3 regions of the Leuconostoc citreum genome follow, and region 1 is predicted to be linked to each of the others. Evidence: predicted binding sites of a transcription regulator. Region 1 holds the regulator's gene; each other region holds the start of a gene.
What was found. The regulator LexA, encoded in region 1, represses DNA repair genes until DNA is damaged. The targets are predictions, from matches to a motif close to CNAACANNTGTTNG.

Region 1 (5,774 bases):
ACTGCCATGATATGGCCTCCTAGGTTTTTTCCGCCGACAAATTCGACATTCATAATGACATTGCTGCACCTACATGAACTCGTTTGCCGTGTGTATTTGTCGCTATTCACAACATAAATAATTATACGTAATAGCTACCCTAAATGCAAGTACTTAATGCCATATATCTTCTGAAACACCCTTTAAAACCAAATAAGCCTCTTTTTGTTGCCGCGTTAGTTGCTTAAACATTGCTTCAGCGTGGAGTGCTTCGTGTTTCGTATCAAAAGATTCTGAGTGGATCATTTGAAGGGGGTGACGTGATTTAACCCGAGTAAATTTAGCCCCCTTACCCGCTTCATGAGTCGCCAAACGTTTTGCAAGATTATTCGTGAAACCACCGTAAAAATAACCATCTGCCGTATACAGCACGTAAAAATAGTAGTGTGCCATCATGACCATGACGTACCATATAAAATATCAGATACTGCTTTGGTATAGTTATTTTCCGATGTATAAGCAATGATTGGCGGCATAATCCGCACACCACCAGGTCGTCCTGATTTAATGGCTTCAATTAAAACCATATTGGCTTCACGATTTGCTTTACCATAAACAAACTGGATACGCTTAATCATCAATTTTCTGCTAGCAAAAGCAGCAAAAATATCCGCTAATCTATCTGGTCTATGAACCATGTAAAATTTACCGTTATTTTTCAGTAATTTATTCACGACTTGAGCTAAGCCTGGCAAATCAATTGTCAGTTCATGTCGCGCCAACTGGTAATGCTTATCGTGATTTGTTTTAGTTGTCTCATTTAATGGAAAATAAGGCGGATTAGATAACACAGTCTCCACCGAACCTGGCTGAATATCTTCAAATATAGTTTTCATATCAGATTCAATGACTGAAACCCGTTGCGTCAACTCATTCATCGCAATACTACGTTTCGCCATGTCTGCCAGTTCTGGCTGTATTTCGACTAGAGCCAACTTGCCAGTAACTTTAGGGGCGTAAAATAAGCCAACAGCCCCTGTCCCAGCACCAAGGTCAACCGTCAAGCCTGTCCCTTTGCCTTTCACATCAGCAAAATGGGCTAACAATACTGCATCCAAAGAATAAGAAAACATATCTGGATTTTGAATAATATTTATTTTTTGTGATGGCAAACCATCAATTCGTTCGCCTTCTTTAAGAATTGGTTGAATCATTGTTTTTTTCTCGCTTTATCGTGTAAAATGGGTAGATAGTTTATGAGGTGAATAAATAATGAAATTTTATGATTTTCTGCGTATTATTGCAGTTGGTATCGTGTGGGCGGTAACCGGTCGCATTAAATATATGAATAAAGATCGCATCCCGACCGATGATAACTATATATTAGTCGGCCCACATCGTACTTGGTGGGATCCGGTATGGTATGCGATTGCTGCCTATCCGAAGCCTTTCATTTTCATGGCTAAAATCGAGTTATTCAAATTCAAACCACTGGCTTGGTTAATTAAATCCGCAGGCGCTTTTCCGGTTGATCGCAATAATGTTGGTCCAAGTGTCATTAAAACACCTGTTAGAGAACTGAAATCAGGTAACCGCTCATTAATTATGTTCCCGTCAGGATCACGGCATAGTGACGATTTAAAATCCGGCACGTTAGTTATTGCTAAAATGTCAGGCAAAGCCATTGTGCCAGCCGTTTACCAAGGACCTGTAACATTTGGTCAACTATTTAAGCGTAATAACACGACAATCAATTTTGGTGAACCCATTGTCATTGACCGCAAAGATAAGTTAGACAAAGAAAACATTACCAAATATACCGTTAAGATTCAAGCCGCTTTCGATCAATTGGATGCTGAAGTTAATCCTAACTGGCGTTATATCGACCCTAAACGTGAAAAAAAATAAGCCAAATGGCTTATTTTTTTTGTGACTGTTCACTTTGTTGTTTCATTTGTGCCATCATTTGGTTGAGCTTTTTCTGTGATGGCTTTTGACCCATTGACATCATCATCGACTTCATCATTTCCTCTGAAATTGGTGGATTCTTTGCCAAATAACTCTTCATTGAGTTACGCGCGACAAAGAAACCAATGACAAGTCCAATAACTAGCCCTAAAACAAAGATTAAGATTCCAAATCCTAAATTCATGGTTCAACAACCCCTTAATAAAATGTCTATGAGTTATTATAGCATAAAGTTGCGATTGATAAAGTCGTTCTTTACAAAGATAGCGCACAATTTCTGACAATAATGTGCCGAATTTTTCGAAAAAACGAACAAACGTTTGATTAATTATTTTATTTTAGTTATAATGAAATTACATTAAACTACGTTTAGTAAGGATTAAACCCATCATGGCAATTCAGGAAAGCAAACAAATTCAAGTTTTAAGATTTATTCACGAAGCTCAGCTAAATAATGGTTATCCCCCAACCGTGCGTGAAGTTGGTGAAGCTGTGGGGCTTTCTTCATCCTCAACCATTCACGGTCACATTGAAAGATTGGTCAAAAAGGGTTATCTGTTAAAGGATGCTTCAAAGCCGCGCGCTCGAGCAATTGAAGTGACTGATTCTGGATTAGAGGCACTTGGTGTATCAACAACACCGGGTCGAATTCCAGTTCTTGGTCAGGTAACTGCTGGCGCACCGATATTAGCAGTAGAAGAAGAAGCTACTGAATTTTTCCCAATTCCTGATAATTTGATGCAATTTGATGGCGATATGTTTATGTTGAATGTTCGTGGTAATTCAATGATTAACATTGGTATCCTAGATGGTGACAAGGTCATTGTCAGAAAACAAGATAATGCTGATAACGGTGATGTTGTTGTTGCCATGAATGACGATGACGAAGCCACAGTCAAGCGTTTTTTCCGCGAAGCAGATCATTTCCGTTTACAACCAGAAAACGATGCGATGGCGCCAATCATCCTTAAACAAGTTGCTATATTAGGTAAAGTTATTGGCTTATACCGAGATGCTATTTACTAATAACAAATAAAAAAGCTGACATGGCTTTAAAGCCATGTCAGCTTTTTTATTATGCCCAAGTTTCAGGACTTTTTTGCCAATCAGTTAAAGTTGCTAACTGTGATTGATTTAAGTCACCACGAGCAATGGCTGCATGAACTAATTGCGAATAGGTTGTTAATGACTGAAAAGTTAAGTTTTCCGCCGAAAAATTAGCGATGCCGGCTGGCAATTCATAAGAGAAAATCGACACAACGCCAAGAACGTTGGCGCCTTCTTGGCGAACAGCTTTAACTGCACCCAAAACTGAGCCACCCGTCGAAATTAAATCATCAATCAAGACAACATTTTTACCCTTTACTTCAGCTCCTTCTGTCTGTCTACCAGCACCATGATCTTTTGGCTTGGAACGGACATAAATCATCGGTTTATCTAACCCTTCAGCAACCCAAGCCGCATGAGGAATACCGGCCGTTGCAACACCACCAATAATGTCAGCATCAGGATAGTATGATTGAATTAATTCAGCTAAACCTTTGAAAATATTTTGGCGTACCGCTGGAAAACCAATCGTCATACGATTATCCGTATATATTGGGCTTTTAATGCCAGAGGCCCAAGTAAATGGTGATTCTGGTGAAAATTTTACGGCCCCAATGGCTAATAAATCATTGGCTACTTGTTCTGCATAGTTTGTCATATTCTTAGTCCTTACACCATTCTTGTAAAACACGTTGGTAGGCTTCTAGTGGTGATACCGCTTGCGTAATTGATCGACCCACAACTAAGCCAGTCGCGCCATGATGACGCGCTTTTTGTGGTGTTGTAACACGTCTTTGATCACCATTATCATCGCCTAGCAGACGAATACCTGGTGTAATTCGTACAAATGACTGACTCGTTACTGCCTGAATAGCTTTGGCCTCTTCAGGTGAACTAATCGTACCGTCAACACCCACCTGAAAAGCCATAGCAGCTAAATGGGTCACTGTATCAACTAAACTTGCCTGTGTCAACTGTGTTGCTTGCATTTCCGACTCTGAAAAAGAAGTCAATTGAGTCACGGCCAGCAACTTCATGCTATCAGGCTTATTAGCTACTGCCGCCGCCATCATACGTGCACCACCTGAAGCATGAATCGTTAAATATTGAATATCTAATTTTGAAATGCTTGCAACTGCTCGACCGACCGTATGTGGTATGTCATAAAGCTTTAGGTCCAAAAAGATTGTGTACCCTTGCTGGCGTAACTCATTAACAAATGTTGGCCCTTCTGCATAGAAAAGTTCCATACCGACTTTTAAAGCTGGCTTATTAGTCAAACTGTCAAATTGTTTCAAAAATTTTCTGACAGCAAAGGCATCTGGAAAGTCTAACGCAATAAATACTGGTTCTTGCTTCATATTTATTCCTTTCGCTACGGCGAGTTAAATGATAAAACGACTACTTTTTGAAAGTTTTGGTGACTTCTTCAACATTAGAAAAACCATACTTATCTAAAGCACTTGGCAACTCACGAATAATGTCTGCCATTACTTGATGATTACCTGCTAAAGCTGTACCAATTTGCACAGCACTAGCACCAGCCATCATTAACTCTAGCGCATCATCGACGGTACTCACACCACCAACTCCAATTACTGGAATACTAACTGTTTGAGCTGTCTCGTAAACAAAACGGACTGCAATCGGATGGACTGATGTTCCCGACATGCCACCAGTACCGCGTGCCAGTCGTGCTTGTCTGGTATTTAAATCTAAGCTCATACCGACAACCGTATTGATTAATACGATACCGTCAGCACCAGCCGTTTTAACTGCTTTAACAATAGGCTTAATATCAGTTACATTTGGTGACATCTTAGCATAAATGGGTAAAGTTGTTGCAGCGCGCATAGCATGAATAACTTCCGCAGCTGATTCCGCCGTCACACCAAAAGCCATACCACCACGGTCAACGTTTGGACAAGATAAATTCGCCTCAATAGCTGTGACTTGTTTTGTCGCCGTTAAGCGTTCTGTTAAAGCTACATATTCCCCGACTGTTTCACCTGCTACAGAAGCTAACACGGGTAAGGTTTTGTATTTCTCATGAATAGCTGGCAAAATGTCAGCAACAACTGCCTCAATACCAGGATTTGCGAGACCAACCGAATTTAAAATACCGCTTGGTGTATTGATAATCCAAGGTTGTGGATTACCTGCTCTGGCTGACATGGTCACCGTTTTTGTCACCAATGCACCAGTTTCTTCAATAGCATAACCTTTATCTTCAAGTCCAAAGAACACTGCACCTGATGAATTCATAATAGGATTTTTCAGGTCTAAACCAGGTAATTTTACAGCTAAGCGTTCTGACATCATCACTAACTCTCCTCATTTGTTTTCAAACTCCACACAATAGATCATCACAAGCTTATTTCATCTCGTTGACTGTGAAACTACGACTTTCCAGTACATCCAAAAAGGCACTAACTGTGTCCAATGCAGTAAATAATGGCACAGCATTTTCAATGGCTGCATTACGAATCAAGCGACCATCGGACTCAGCACGATCATCGGCTTGTGTTGTGTTGATCACCACCTGTAATCGTTGTGAACGTAACGCCGCAACAGAGTTGTTATCAGATTCCGCAATTTTGTCTAAAATGTCTACCGGTAAACTTTGTTCAGCAAAGTGCGCCCCTGTCCCAGATGTCGCAAATAAAGCGAAACCAAGATTATTGAAGCGCTTAGCTAAATTAATTGCTTCAGCCTTATCAGCATCAGCAACGGTAAACAAGACATTGCCATATTGTGGCACTTTAATATTAGAGGCAACG
Region 2 (5,774 bases), 130 kb from region 1:
ATAGATAGAGGAGTCACCGTGTGGATGAAAATTACCCATGACATTACCAACTGATTTAGCCGACTTACGATAAGGATGATCATAAGTATTGCCATCCTGATTCATCGCAAATAAAATACGACGCTGGACTGGCTTTAAGCCATCGCGAATGTCTGGCAACGCACGTTCTTGAATAATATATTTTGAATAACGCCCGAAGCGTTCGCCCATCACTGCTTCCAGTGAGAGCTCTGTTATACGATCTGCCATATATCAAGTTGCCCACCGGTCATTGACAGTGGACAATATTCCTCTCAAATAGTTTAAATAAATATGTAAATACCGCGCACAATTGTACACGGTAATGGTTGTTTGGTCAACCGCGTGAGCAAACTAATTATTTTTATCACGCCAAGTCGTAATAATTGGTTCAGCTGTTTCAGAGGTAGTAGTATGCCCCTTCTCATTCTGTCGAATTTTTTCAAATACAGCTGTCGAACTTTCATTGTCACCATCAACGTTGTCTAGGATAGAACCTGCTTCGTCCATTGTAAAATGAACGTTGGCTTCAATCCAATCACGTCGTGGTTCAACTTTATCACCCATCAACGTTGTCACACGTTTCTCAGCCAACACAGCATCATCAATTTTAACTCTAATCAATGTTCTTGTCTCTGGATTCATGGTTGTTTCCCATAGTAATGGGGCGTTCATTTCACCTAGTCCTTTAAACCGTGTTAATTCATAACGGGCATCATTTTGACTCGTAATGCTCTCAAGTTCATCATTTGTCCAAGCAAATTGATCTTCGAATTTTTTTGATGCATATTTAACACGGTAAAGCGGTGGTAATGCAATATAAACACGCCCAGCTTCAATCAGTGGTCGCATATATTTGTAGAAAAAGGTTAATAGCAGTGTTTGAATATGCGCACCATCATCATCCGCATCAGTCATAATAATAATTTTATTAAAAGCCGTATCTTCAACTTTAAAATCAGGTCCAACACCACCACCAATTGCATAAATCAGAGTCGATATTTCTTCGTTTTTTAAGATATCGGCTAACTTAGCCTTCTCTGTGTTTAATACTTTCCCCCGTAAAGGTAAGATAGCTTGAAACTTACGATCTCGTCCCTGTTTTGCCGAGCCGCCGGCTGAATCACCCTCTACAAGAAATAACTCATTGCGAGCGGCATTTTTCGATTGTGCAGGGGCTAATTTACCAGATAATAGACGATCTTTTTGGCCCTTTGTTTTACCCGTTCGGCTCTCATCACGAGCTTTACGCGCTGCTTCGCGTGCCTCACGCGCACGAATAGCTTTACGAATGATATTTTGACCAAAATCGCCATTTTCCATTAAGAAACGACCTAAAGTTTCGTTAACAACAGCATCAACAATGCCACGGGCCTCTGGCGTACCTAGCTTATCCTTTGTTTGACCTTCAAATTGTAAGAATTGTTCTGGCACACGCAAAGAAATAACGGCAGACAAGCCTTCACGTACATCGCTACCTTCTAAATTTTTATCTTTTTCTTTTAAGAGGTTAACCTTACGCGCATATTCATTGAAAGCTTTGGTCCAGGCAGTTCTAAAACCAACTTCGTGTGTGCCACCATCTTGTGTCCGCACATTATTAACAAAAGATAGCAATGTTTCAGAGTAACCATCATTATATTGCGCTGCAACATCAACAACTAAACCTTCTTGTTGCCCTTCAAAGGTCATAACCGGTCCAATTGTTTCTTTGTCTTCATTTAGAAAATTAACAAAGGACTCAAGTCCCTTCTCATAATGATAAGTTTCTACACGAGCAGGTGACACGCGTTCGTCAGTTAAAATAAACTTAACCCCTGACATAAGGAAAGCGGATTCTCTTAAACGTTCAGATAATGTGTCATACTTATATACTGTGGCACTAAATATTGATGGATCAGGCTTAAATGTCACGGTGGTGCCTGATTTAGCTTTCGTTGCACCTAAATCACGCAGTGTCCCTACAGGCTGCCCACCATCAATAAAGTCTTCTTGCCATTGATGTCCATCACGAATAATTGTTACTTGCAAACTTTCAGACAAGGCGTTTACTACTGAAGAACCGACACCATGCAAACCGCCAGATGTCGCGTAACCACCCTGACCAAACTTACCACCAGCATGTAACACCGTCAAAATAACTTCTGGTGTTGGCTTACCGGATTCATGCATGCCAACCGGCATACCGCGACCAAAATCCTGCACAGTAATTGCATTATTGTCGTGAATCGTCACTCGAATTTCGTTACCGTAACCGCCTAAGGCCTCATCTACTGCGTTATCAACAATTTCATAAACCAAATGGTGCAAACCACGACCATCAGTTGACCCAATATACATACCAGGTCGTTTACGAACAGCTTCTAATCCTTCTAATATTTTTATCGAATCTGAATCATAGTGATTTTTTTCTGCCATGAATACTCTTTAACTTTCTTAATTTAAAACATAACACAATTGAACAATTGTTCGATTTCATGCGTCAATCTATATTATCATAGATTAAAAAAAGGATTCTGACAAGTAGAAATATTTTATTTTAATTAAGTTACCCCCTTTACTATTATGATTTATGTTAGAATTAACTTTGTGTTTAGGCACAATTATGAGGAGTTCTAATTATGATTTCAATCGTATTAATGTTCGTTTTGTCATACTTCCTAGGCGCCATGGTACCAGGATTTTGGATTGGCAAACTATTTTATCACAAGGACATCCGTGATGAAGGTTCCGGCAACATCGGCACCACTAACTCATTTCGCGTTTTGGGCCCTGTTGCAGGTATAATGACCTTGGTTTTGGATTTACTAAAGGGTACGGCTGCAGGTTTATTACCGTTAGCGTTTAACAGCACAATTAATCCCATGTTAGTTGGTTTAGTAGCCGTCATCGGTCATACATTTTCTATATGGATTAAATTTAAAGGTGGGAAAGCCGTAGCCACCTCTGCTGGTGTTTTGTTAGCATATAATCCGCAATTTTTTTGTTTAATTGCCACTGTTTTCATCGTTATGTTATTACTCACTTCAATGGTTTCCGTCAGTTCAATGGTGGGCTTCAGTATAGCTGTTATCGTATCTTTTTATTATCATGATATGGTACTCACTGTTGTGGCAGTTGCTTTAACAATTTTTGTCTTTTATCGCCACCGCGCTAATATTTCTCGCATTATTCATGGAACAGAAAGCACTGTGCCTTTTGGCCTTTACCATTATCTGCACAAAAAAAAATAAAAAACCGATAGCTATTGTCTATCGGTTTTTTATTTTTGATGCGTATCGAACAAAATTGTAACAGGACCATCATTTACCAAAGACACTGCCATGTCTGCACCAAATTGTCCTGTCTCAACATCTAATCCAGAATACAATCTAAGCTGGTCATTAAAATTAGCGTATAATTTTTCTGCAAAGACAGGATCGCCAGCACCTGTGAAGCTTGGTCTATTACCCTTTTTAGTATTAGCAAGTAAAGTGAATTGCGAAATCGATAAAAATGTGCCCTCAATATCTTGAATACTTAAGTTCATACGGCCCGATTCATCTTCAAAGACACGTAACTGACTAATTTTACGGACAAGATACATTATATCTTCTGCTGTATCTGTATTCACAATACCTACCAATAAAACGTATCCTTGCTTAATCGCACCAACAATCTGGTTATCAATCGTTACTTGTGCAGACTTCACACGTTGCAACACTACTTTCATTCAAATAACTCCTTTATCAATGAAACGTCCGCTCAACATCATAAACAGCGGGTAGGTTATTTAACGCATCCATAATCGCTGTTAACTGCTCTGTATTTTTAACACCGATGGATAGTGACACTTGCGCCATACCATTCTTAGTCGCATGACCATTAACTGAATTAACATAACGTGTCCGGCTATTAATGGATCGTAAGACATCGTTCAACAAACCATTTCGGTTTTCACCATGAACCGTCAAATCAGCGTCATAATTAGGCTTAAGGCCTGATTCATCTTCCCATTGCACATCAACTAAGCGTTGGCCTTGTATTTCTGCTGCACGAATATTAGGACACCCCAGACGATGCACTGAAATACCGCGTCCTTTAGTGATATAGCCTTTGACAGGGTCACCTGGGACTGGTGTACAGCAGCGACCTAAACGAACCAATAAATTATCAACGCCAGCAATCACAATATCATCAGCTGAAGCTTTTTGTCGCTGTGTTAATGCTGTCTCAACACGCTTAATCTCGTGCCCTTCTTCAAGTAATTCACGCTGTAATTCTGCCGTTTGGGCTGCTTGCTGTGCCTCACGAATCTCTTCAGTCAACTTATTAGCTACACCTGGTGCCGCTACATCTCCATAGCCAATCGCTGCTAACATATCGTCATATGCATGGTAATGTAATGTTTCTGCTGTCTGCGTGAGTTTATCAGTGGTCATGACCTGATTAGGGTCGAAACCGGTTTCTCTTAAGTTCCGCAAAAGCAGCTCTCGCCCAGCCTCGATATTGTCGTTACGGTTTAGTTGCTTGAAATATTGCTTAATTTTATTACGAGCGCGCCGAGTTGAAACTAAATCTAACCAATCACGGCTTGGTTTGGCTGTTGCACTGGTAATAATTTCGATAATATCACCAGTTTTAATTTTATAATCTAGTGGCACAATTCGACCATTAACTTTCGCACCAGTGGTTTTAATCCCAACATTCGTGTGAATGGAAAAAGCCATATCAAGCGGTCCTGCACCTTTAGCTAATTCAAAGACATCCCCTTTGGGGGTAAAAGCATAAACGCGGTCACTGAACAAGTCCCCCTGTACACCATCCATGAAATCTTCGGCATTTTTAGCGTCCTCTTGTAATTCCAAAATACCTTGAATGACATTAAGCGTTTGTTCATTTTTATCAACGACTTTAACTTCTTTATTTGAACCCTTATTTTTCTTGTAGGCCCAATGCGCAGCCACACCATATTCAGCGACTTCATGCATATGATGCGTTCTAATCTGAACTTCCAAAGGTCGACCACCAGGGCCAATAACTGTCGTGTGCAAACTTTGATAACCATTGGCTTTTGGCAAAGCAATATAATCTTTGAATCGGCCAGGCAAAGGCATCCATTGGGAATGGATAGCCCCTAACACCGCATAAGTATCTGGAATAGTATCAGTCAATACGCGCACAGCCGATAAGTCATAGATTTCTTCAAAGGCTTTATGTTTATCGGTCATTTTTCGATAAATTGAATAAATATGCTTTGGGCGACCATAAACGCTGACATTATCTAATTCTAAATCTTTAATCGCATCATTAATTTCACGCACGGCTTCTTCAACATAGCGAATACGCTCATCACGCTTCATGTTCATTTGTGAAGCAATACTATGATATTTATCGGGATCAAGGTAACTCAATGATAAATCTTCAAGTTCCCACTTAATCGTGCTAATACCTAATCGATCAGCTAATGGTGCGTAAATGTCTAAGGTTTCACTTGCGATTCTGCGACGCTTTTCTTCACGTAAGGCTCCTAAAGTTCTCATGTTATGCAGTCGATCAGCAAGCTTAACAATAATTACACGAATGTCCTTGGACATGGCTAACAACAATTTACGATGATTTTCTGCTAATTGCTCTTGTGAATTTTGATATTGAATTTTACTGATCTTAGTTACGCCATCAATAATTTGTGCAATTGTCGTCCCAAACTTATCTTCAACATCGGCCAACGTCGCAGTTGTATCTTCCACAACATCATGTAAATATCCTGATATAAC
Region 3 (5,774 bases), 270 kb from region 1:
CCACCAACAAATTCCGAAATTGTTACCTCGTAAGGCAACTTATCAGCAAACTGCTTCGCCGCTTTTGTAATTTGTGCAGCAAGTTCACGCGAAGGTGTTGTAATTACCGCTTGTACGTAATTCTTTCCTTGCTCCAACTGATTAATAATTGGAATCAAAAAAGTATGCGTCTTACCTGAACCTGTTTGCGACTGGCCAACAACATCGTGCCCTTGTAAAACGGCCGGGATTAATTTAGCCTGAACTGCAGTTGGTTGTATAAAACCAATAGCTGTTAGTGCTGAAATAATGTCTGATTTTAAATTAAATTGTCCAAATTGATTTGCTTTTTCTGCCATTAATTTCCTCTGCTTTCAATACATATCATGTTATTTACTTTTATCTGTCATGTGATTTTCTGCCATTAATTTCCCATCAACCATGTCGACTAGGCGCGTAATATCGTTTGTCGTTTGTGCCCATGCACCTGAGGCCATTGCATGCCCACCACCTTCAAATTGGTTAGCAATTTTATTAATCACAACTGTTCGTGAACGTAATCTTACTCGGTAATTACCCTCATCTTGCTCCTCGAAAATCGCCCAAGCTTTCACCTGATCAATTTTTGACGGCAACGACACAACAAAAGCCGTTCCAGCGTCACGTAAGTTATATGAAGCAATTAGTTCATTCGTTAAAATGATATAAGCAAACCCTGATGGTAGAATCGTCAAATTTTGCAGTACATAGCCTGATAACTTGGCAGCATTCTCTGTCATAGTTGTCATATTGTAAAGAACAGCCTCATAATCAAAATCATAATTAAAAAGCTCTGATACAACACGGAATGTTTCTTTATCCATGCTATACATAAAGCGGCCAGTGTCACCTACAATACCTGTATAAAGTAGTCGTGCGGCTTTGGCATTCATAACCAAGCCTTGATCTTTCAACACTTCGTAAAATTCGTAAATCATAGTACTCGTTGCCGAATGACCTTCTTTTACCCATTGCCAATCGCCATAAGGTTCGTCATTTGGATGGTGGTCAATTTTAATTGTTTCTAAACCATTAGGCCACCGTTGATCATCAATTCGAGGTGCATTTGCTGTATCAACCATGATTACTAACGCATTGTTGTATGCCTTATCAGGTATGTCATCCATAAATATTTCATCCTGTGACATCCATGACAAGCCTGCTACGGCCTTACCAACTGCATAAATTTTCTTTTTCGGAAAACTAGCTTGTAAAATAGCCTTTAATCCTAATTGTGAGCCATACGCATCAGGATCTGGTCGTTGATGCCGATGAATAATAATCGTATCATATCGTTTAATTTGTGTTAAAATTTCTTCTTCAATTCGTGCCATTAATTCGTCTTTCTGAATCGTAATCATTTATCTGCTTCATTACGCCTTCAATAAGTATACCATGTTTAAAACAATGTCATTTCTTCAAATGTACTCGATTGTAAGTTACTAATAGACAAGCCCAGCAACCTTACTGAAAAAGGTGTTTGAATAACTTCCTCAAACACACTCTGAGCCGTTTGTGTTATGAGTGTTTCAGATAATGGCCATGGTGTTTCTCTAGTGATCGCACGCGTAATTGTATTAAATGCATCATCTCTTATTTTGATATTTAATGTACGTCCGGTTAATTGTTTTCCTTTTAAAGCGGCTATCATCTCATTGGCTAGTTGCTTAAAGGCTTTATGGACATCAATTTCATTGTGGATAAAATACCTAAAAGTAGCTTCTTTTCCCACTGACTGTTGCTGACGTTGCCACTGCACTTCCCCAAAATGCACGCCTCGTGTTTGCCAGTATAAGTTCTCACCCATCTTACCAAACAATCCCCTCAGTGTTTCTTTAGGTAATTGACGTAATTGTAATCCATTTTCAACTTTTAACACTGAAAATTTTGCTTTTGTCTTCGCACCTACCCCACGAAAGTCGCCTATCGGTAGTTCAGCTAAAAAGGACAACATGTTATCGTGTGTAATAACCGTGACACCATTTGGTTTGTTAAACTCGGATCCTAGCTTAGCAAGTAACTTATTGTGTGAAATACCTATTGAACTGGTCAAACCCGTTTCTTTTAAAATTTGATGTCTAATTTGTGCGGCTATACTCGCCCCAGACAAGTGTGAATCTGTCATATCTAAATAAGCCTCATCAAGTGCAACGGGTTCAATTTTTTCGGTAAACGTGTGAAAAATGTGATGAATCGTTTTTGATACTTGCCTATATTTTTTGAAATTTGGCGATAGAAAGACGCCCTCTGGCGCTAACTGCCGTGCTTCAACTGCACTCATGGCAGAGTGCACACCTAGCGCTCGTGCAACATAATTAGCCGTCGCGACCACACCACGTCCACCTGTTTCTGCAGGATCACGCGAAATTATTAGTGGCCGATTGCGCAGCTCAGGATTATCCCGCATTTCTACTTGCGCATAAAAAGCATCAATGTCAACGTGTAATATTTTCCTTAAATCAGTTGTTATTAAGAATTCTGCCATATCAACATTATAACATCAATAAGCGAACATAAGTTCGTTTTTCAGCAGTCGGCACAAAAAAATCCCTCTGACCGAAGAGGGCAATGGTCAGAGGGAAGATAGCTCGCGCTATCATTAAAATCAATCAGTAATTGGGGGGCTGATTGAAACATTACTAGGGGAGTAATGAAACTCAAATATTATTCGAGTATGTAACTATTATATACCCTCAGAGATTGGTATCCATATCAATACCTTTGCTATTGTGTTACGCAAATATTACACAGACCACCGCTATACTTGAGCTGTAGTGGCATAAAAATTGTAGTAAAAAAGCACCCGCAATGGGTGCCTTTTTAGGATTATACGTCGCGACGACGTTCCTTGATACGAGCGGCTTTACCTTGCAAAGCACGCAAGTAGTACAACTTAGCACGGCGAACCGCACCAAAGCGTACAACTTCAATCTTTTCAACACGAGGTGAATGTAATGGGAAAGTACGTTCCACACCTACACCTGATGAAATCTTACGAACAGTATATGTTGCTTGAATACCTGAACCCTTACGCTTGATGACAACGCCTTCAAACAATTGGATACGTTCACGTGAACCTTCGACAATTTTGGCATAAACCTTAACTGTATCACCGGCACGGAACTCAGGAATATCAGAACGCAATTGTGCTGATGTCACATTCTCTAAAATAGTATTTTGACGCATTGGTCATTCTCCTAGTCGACAATCTTACACTTGCCCTTAGGCTTGACGCACAGCGGATTATCGTTAATATTGCCATTACGGCTTTTTTAATTATATCAAATAACTTATTACTTGTCCAGAATTACTTTGCAAAGCGCATCAAATCTTCCGAAATAACATCAATTTTAGCTTGTGATGTCGCTTGACTATCGGATTCAACACCAATGTAGAATTTCAATTTTGGTTCAGTACCTGAAGGACGCACAGCCACCCAAGAACCATCTGCTAACCAATATTTCAAGACATTAGCTTTTGGCTGTGGTAATGTTTTTTGTTGACCGCCTGCTGATGTTTCAGTTGCCGTTGAAAAATCTTGTACACGATTGACTGCCACACCACCAATTGTCTTCGGCTGTTCATTACGGAACTTACTGATAATGGCTGACATTTCATCATTGCCATGTATCCCTGGAAAGTCTAGGCTAATTGTCTTTTCTTCAAAGTAACCAAACTTTTCAAATAACTCTTGTAGGCCGTCGGCGAACGTCTTGCCTTGTGACTTATAATATGCTGCTACTTCAGCAAATAACACAAGAGCTTGAATAGCATCCTTGTCATGGGCAAATGGCTTAACCAGGTAACCAAAACTCTCTTCAAAGCCAAATAAGAATTGATGTGATTTAGTTGCTTCATACTCATCAATCGTTGCAGCAATGTACTTGAACCCTGTCAAGACGTCTGCTGTTGTTACCCCAAAACTAGTCGCGATTTTAGAAGCAAAACGTGAAGAAACAATTGAAGTCACAATAGCACCATTTTCTGGTAATGTATTTGTTTCTTTCTTTGCCGTCAAAAGATAATTCACAAGCACAGCCGCAATTTGGTTCCCTGTTAAGACTTGGAATGTGTCATCAGCTAATTTGACAGCTGCTCCCATACGATCTGCATCGGGATCAGTCGCCACAACCGCATCAGCCCCTTCACGCTTAGCATAATCAATAGCCATAACTAAGGCTGCTGCATCTTCTGGGTTTGGCTTCTTAACTGTTGGGAAATCTCCGTCAATCACCGCTTGCTCTTTTACAATGGTATAGTTTGTAAAACCAGCTTGTTGTAGTGCTTTTTCACCAATATACTGTCCTGTGCCATGTAGCGGTGAATAAACAAATTTCAACGAAGCCCCTTCCTTAGCAACCAACTCTGGGTTAACCGTTACTGTGGCAACGTTAGCTAAATACTTATCATCAATTTCTGAATCAATAACTTGCACATGCGCATTTGATTCATCTAAAGCGATCGTAAAGACATCTTGTATATTTTCAAGTTCTGAAACAACCGCCTCAACAGCTTCTGGCACCATTTGTCCACCATCCGCTCCGTATACTTTATAGCCATTATATTCTTTAGGATTGTGCGATGCTGTAATCATAATGCCCGCAAATGTGCCAAGTTCGCGTACAGCAAAAGACAACTCCGGTGTTGGTCGTAAACTGCTAAACAAATAGGCTTTAATACCATGTGCAGATAAAACCTGCGCTGCATCTGAAGCAAATTCTGGTGAAAAGTGTCGCGAATCAAAACTGATAACAACACCACTAGTCTTTGCAGCATTGCCCTGGGCGTCAATATAACGCGCTAATGCCTCAGTGACTTGACGAACTGTGTAAATATTCATACGATTTGTGCCGGCACCCAAAACACCACGCATGCCAGCTGTACCAAAACTCAAATTCTGGTAAAACGCATCTTCTTGCTCTTCAGGTGTATAGTGCGCCAAATCCTTGGCCAAATATTCTGGCAAAACTGCTGCTTCCCATTTTGCTAATTGTTCTTGATAGCTCATGATTTTCTCCTATGTGTATTCTAGCTTTATTATAACAAAATTTGATTATTTCCGAACAAACAAGTTAACGATTGCTTGTCTAAATTTTGGGATTCTTAAAGCCACGATAAAGACGATCGCTATGCCTACAACTATAATTAACAGCATATCTGACGGTATATCTAGGTGTCCAATGAAGTATCCTGCAGAAACAATGACTGCAGACCACAATACACTCGCAAAAGCCGACATGCGAATATAGCTCACAAATGGCAGTCCTAATCTTCTTGCTAATAGCGGTACAACAACACGAATGAAAGGTAAAAAGCGTCCTAAAACAACAAATAATAGCCAACGCTTTGGATGAAAATTAGTAGCTAATTTATCTAACATTTCTCCCTGTAGGTGTCGCTTTAAAAACGGGATTTTACTAATCTGTTTCATCAAAAAGGCACCGAACCAATAATTGACGGCATCGCCCAAAAAAGAAGCCAGTGAAAAAATAGCAATATAAGCCATTAATTCGCCGAAATTATGATGTGTTCCTGCAAGTCCACCAGCAGTGGTTAATATTGTGTCCCCTGGTATGAAACCAGTCACAATACCTGCTGTCTCAATAAAAATAAGCAAAAAAAGAATCACGAGCTTAGTCATTGAAAACGGATTATCCGCTGAAAGAATATCTGTTAAAAAGTGAGGTAAATTAGAAGCAAGTATGAGCATAACGTTATCCTTTATTTGCCTCTATTATACCAAAAAAGCGCCGAGG

Region 2: a site for LexA is predicted at 2,477-2,490, ahead of parE (DNA topoisomerase IV subunit B). Genes of this name have one in related genera too.
Region 3: a site for LexA is predicted at 2,527-2,540, ahead of dinB (DNA polymerase IV). Genes of this name have one in related genera too.

What each region holds. Positions count from the first base shown of each region.
Region 1 covers NZ_CP042410.1:619,006-624,779, reverse strand. Annotated here, with positions in the region: gene rpsB (30S ribosomal protein S2) at 1-8, opposite strand, end outside; gene FGL72_RS03085 (GIY-YIG nuclease family protein) at 154-432, opposite strand; gene FGL72_RS03080 (tRNA1(Val) (adenine(37)-N6)-methyltransferase) at 432-1,193, opposite strand; gene FGL72_RS03075 (lysophospholipid acyltransferase family protein) at 1,252-1,887, shown strand; gene FGL72_RS03070 (YneF family protein) at 1,898-2,131, opposite strand; gene lexA (transcriptional repressor LexA) at 2,338-2,973, shown strand; gene pyrE (orotate phosphoribosyltransferase) at 3,023-3,652, opposite strand; gene pyrF (orotidine-5'-phosphate decarboxylase) at 3,657-4,355, opposite strand; gene FGL72_RS03050 (dihydroorotate dehydrogenase) at 4,396-5,316, opposite strand; gene carB (carbamoyl-phosphate synthase large subunit) at 5,369-5,774, opposite strand, start outside.
Region 2 covers NZ_CP042410.1:489,174-494,947, reverse strand. Annotated here, with positions in the region: gene parC (DNA topoisomerase IV subunit A) at 1-249, opposite strand, end outside; gene parE (DNA topoisomerase IV subunit B) at 373-2,436, opposite strand; gene plsY (glycerol-3-phosphate 1-O-acyltransferase PlsY) at 2,640-3,251, shown strand; gene dtd (D-aminoacyl-tRNA deacylase) at 3,281-3,730, opposite strand; gene FGL72_RS02340 (RelA/SpoT family protein) at 3,747-5,774, opposite strand, start outside.
Region 3 covers NZ_CP042410.1:346,558-352,331, reverse strand. Annotated here, with positions in the region: gene FGL72_RS01710 (DEAD/DEAH box helicase) at 1-338, opposite strand, end outside; gene FGL72_RS01705 (DHH family phosphoesterase) at 369-1,352, opposite strand; gene dinB (DNA polymerase IV) at 1,418-2,503, opposite strand; gene rplS (50S ribosomal protein L19) at 2,845-3,204, opposite strand; gene FGL72_RS01690 (phospho-sugar mutase) at 3,326-5,026, opposite strand; gene FGL72_RS01685 (DedA family protein) at 5,072-5,728, opposite strand.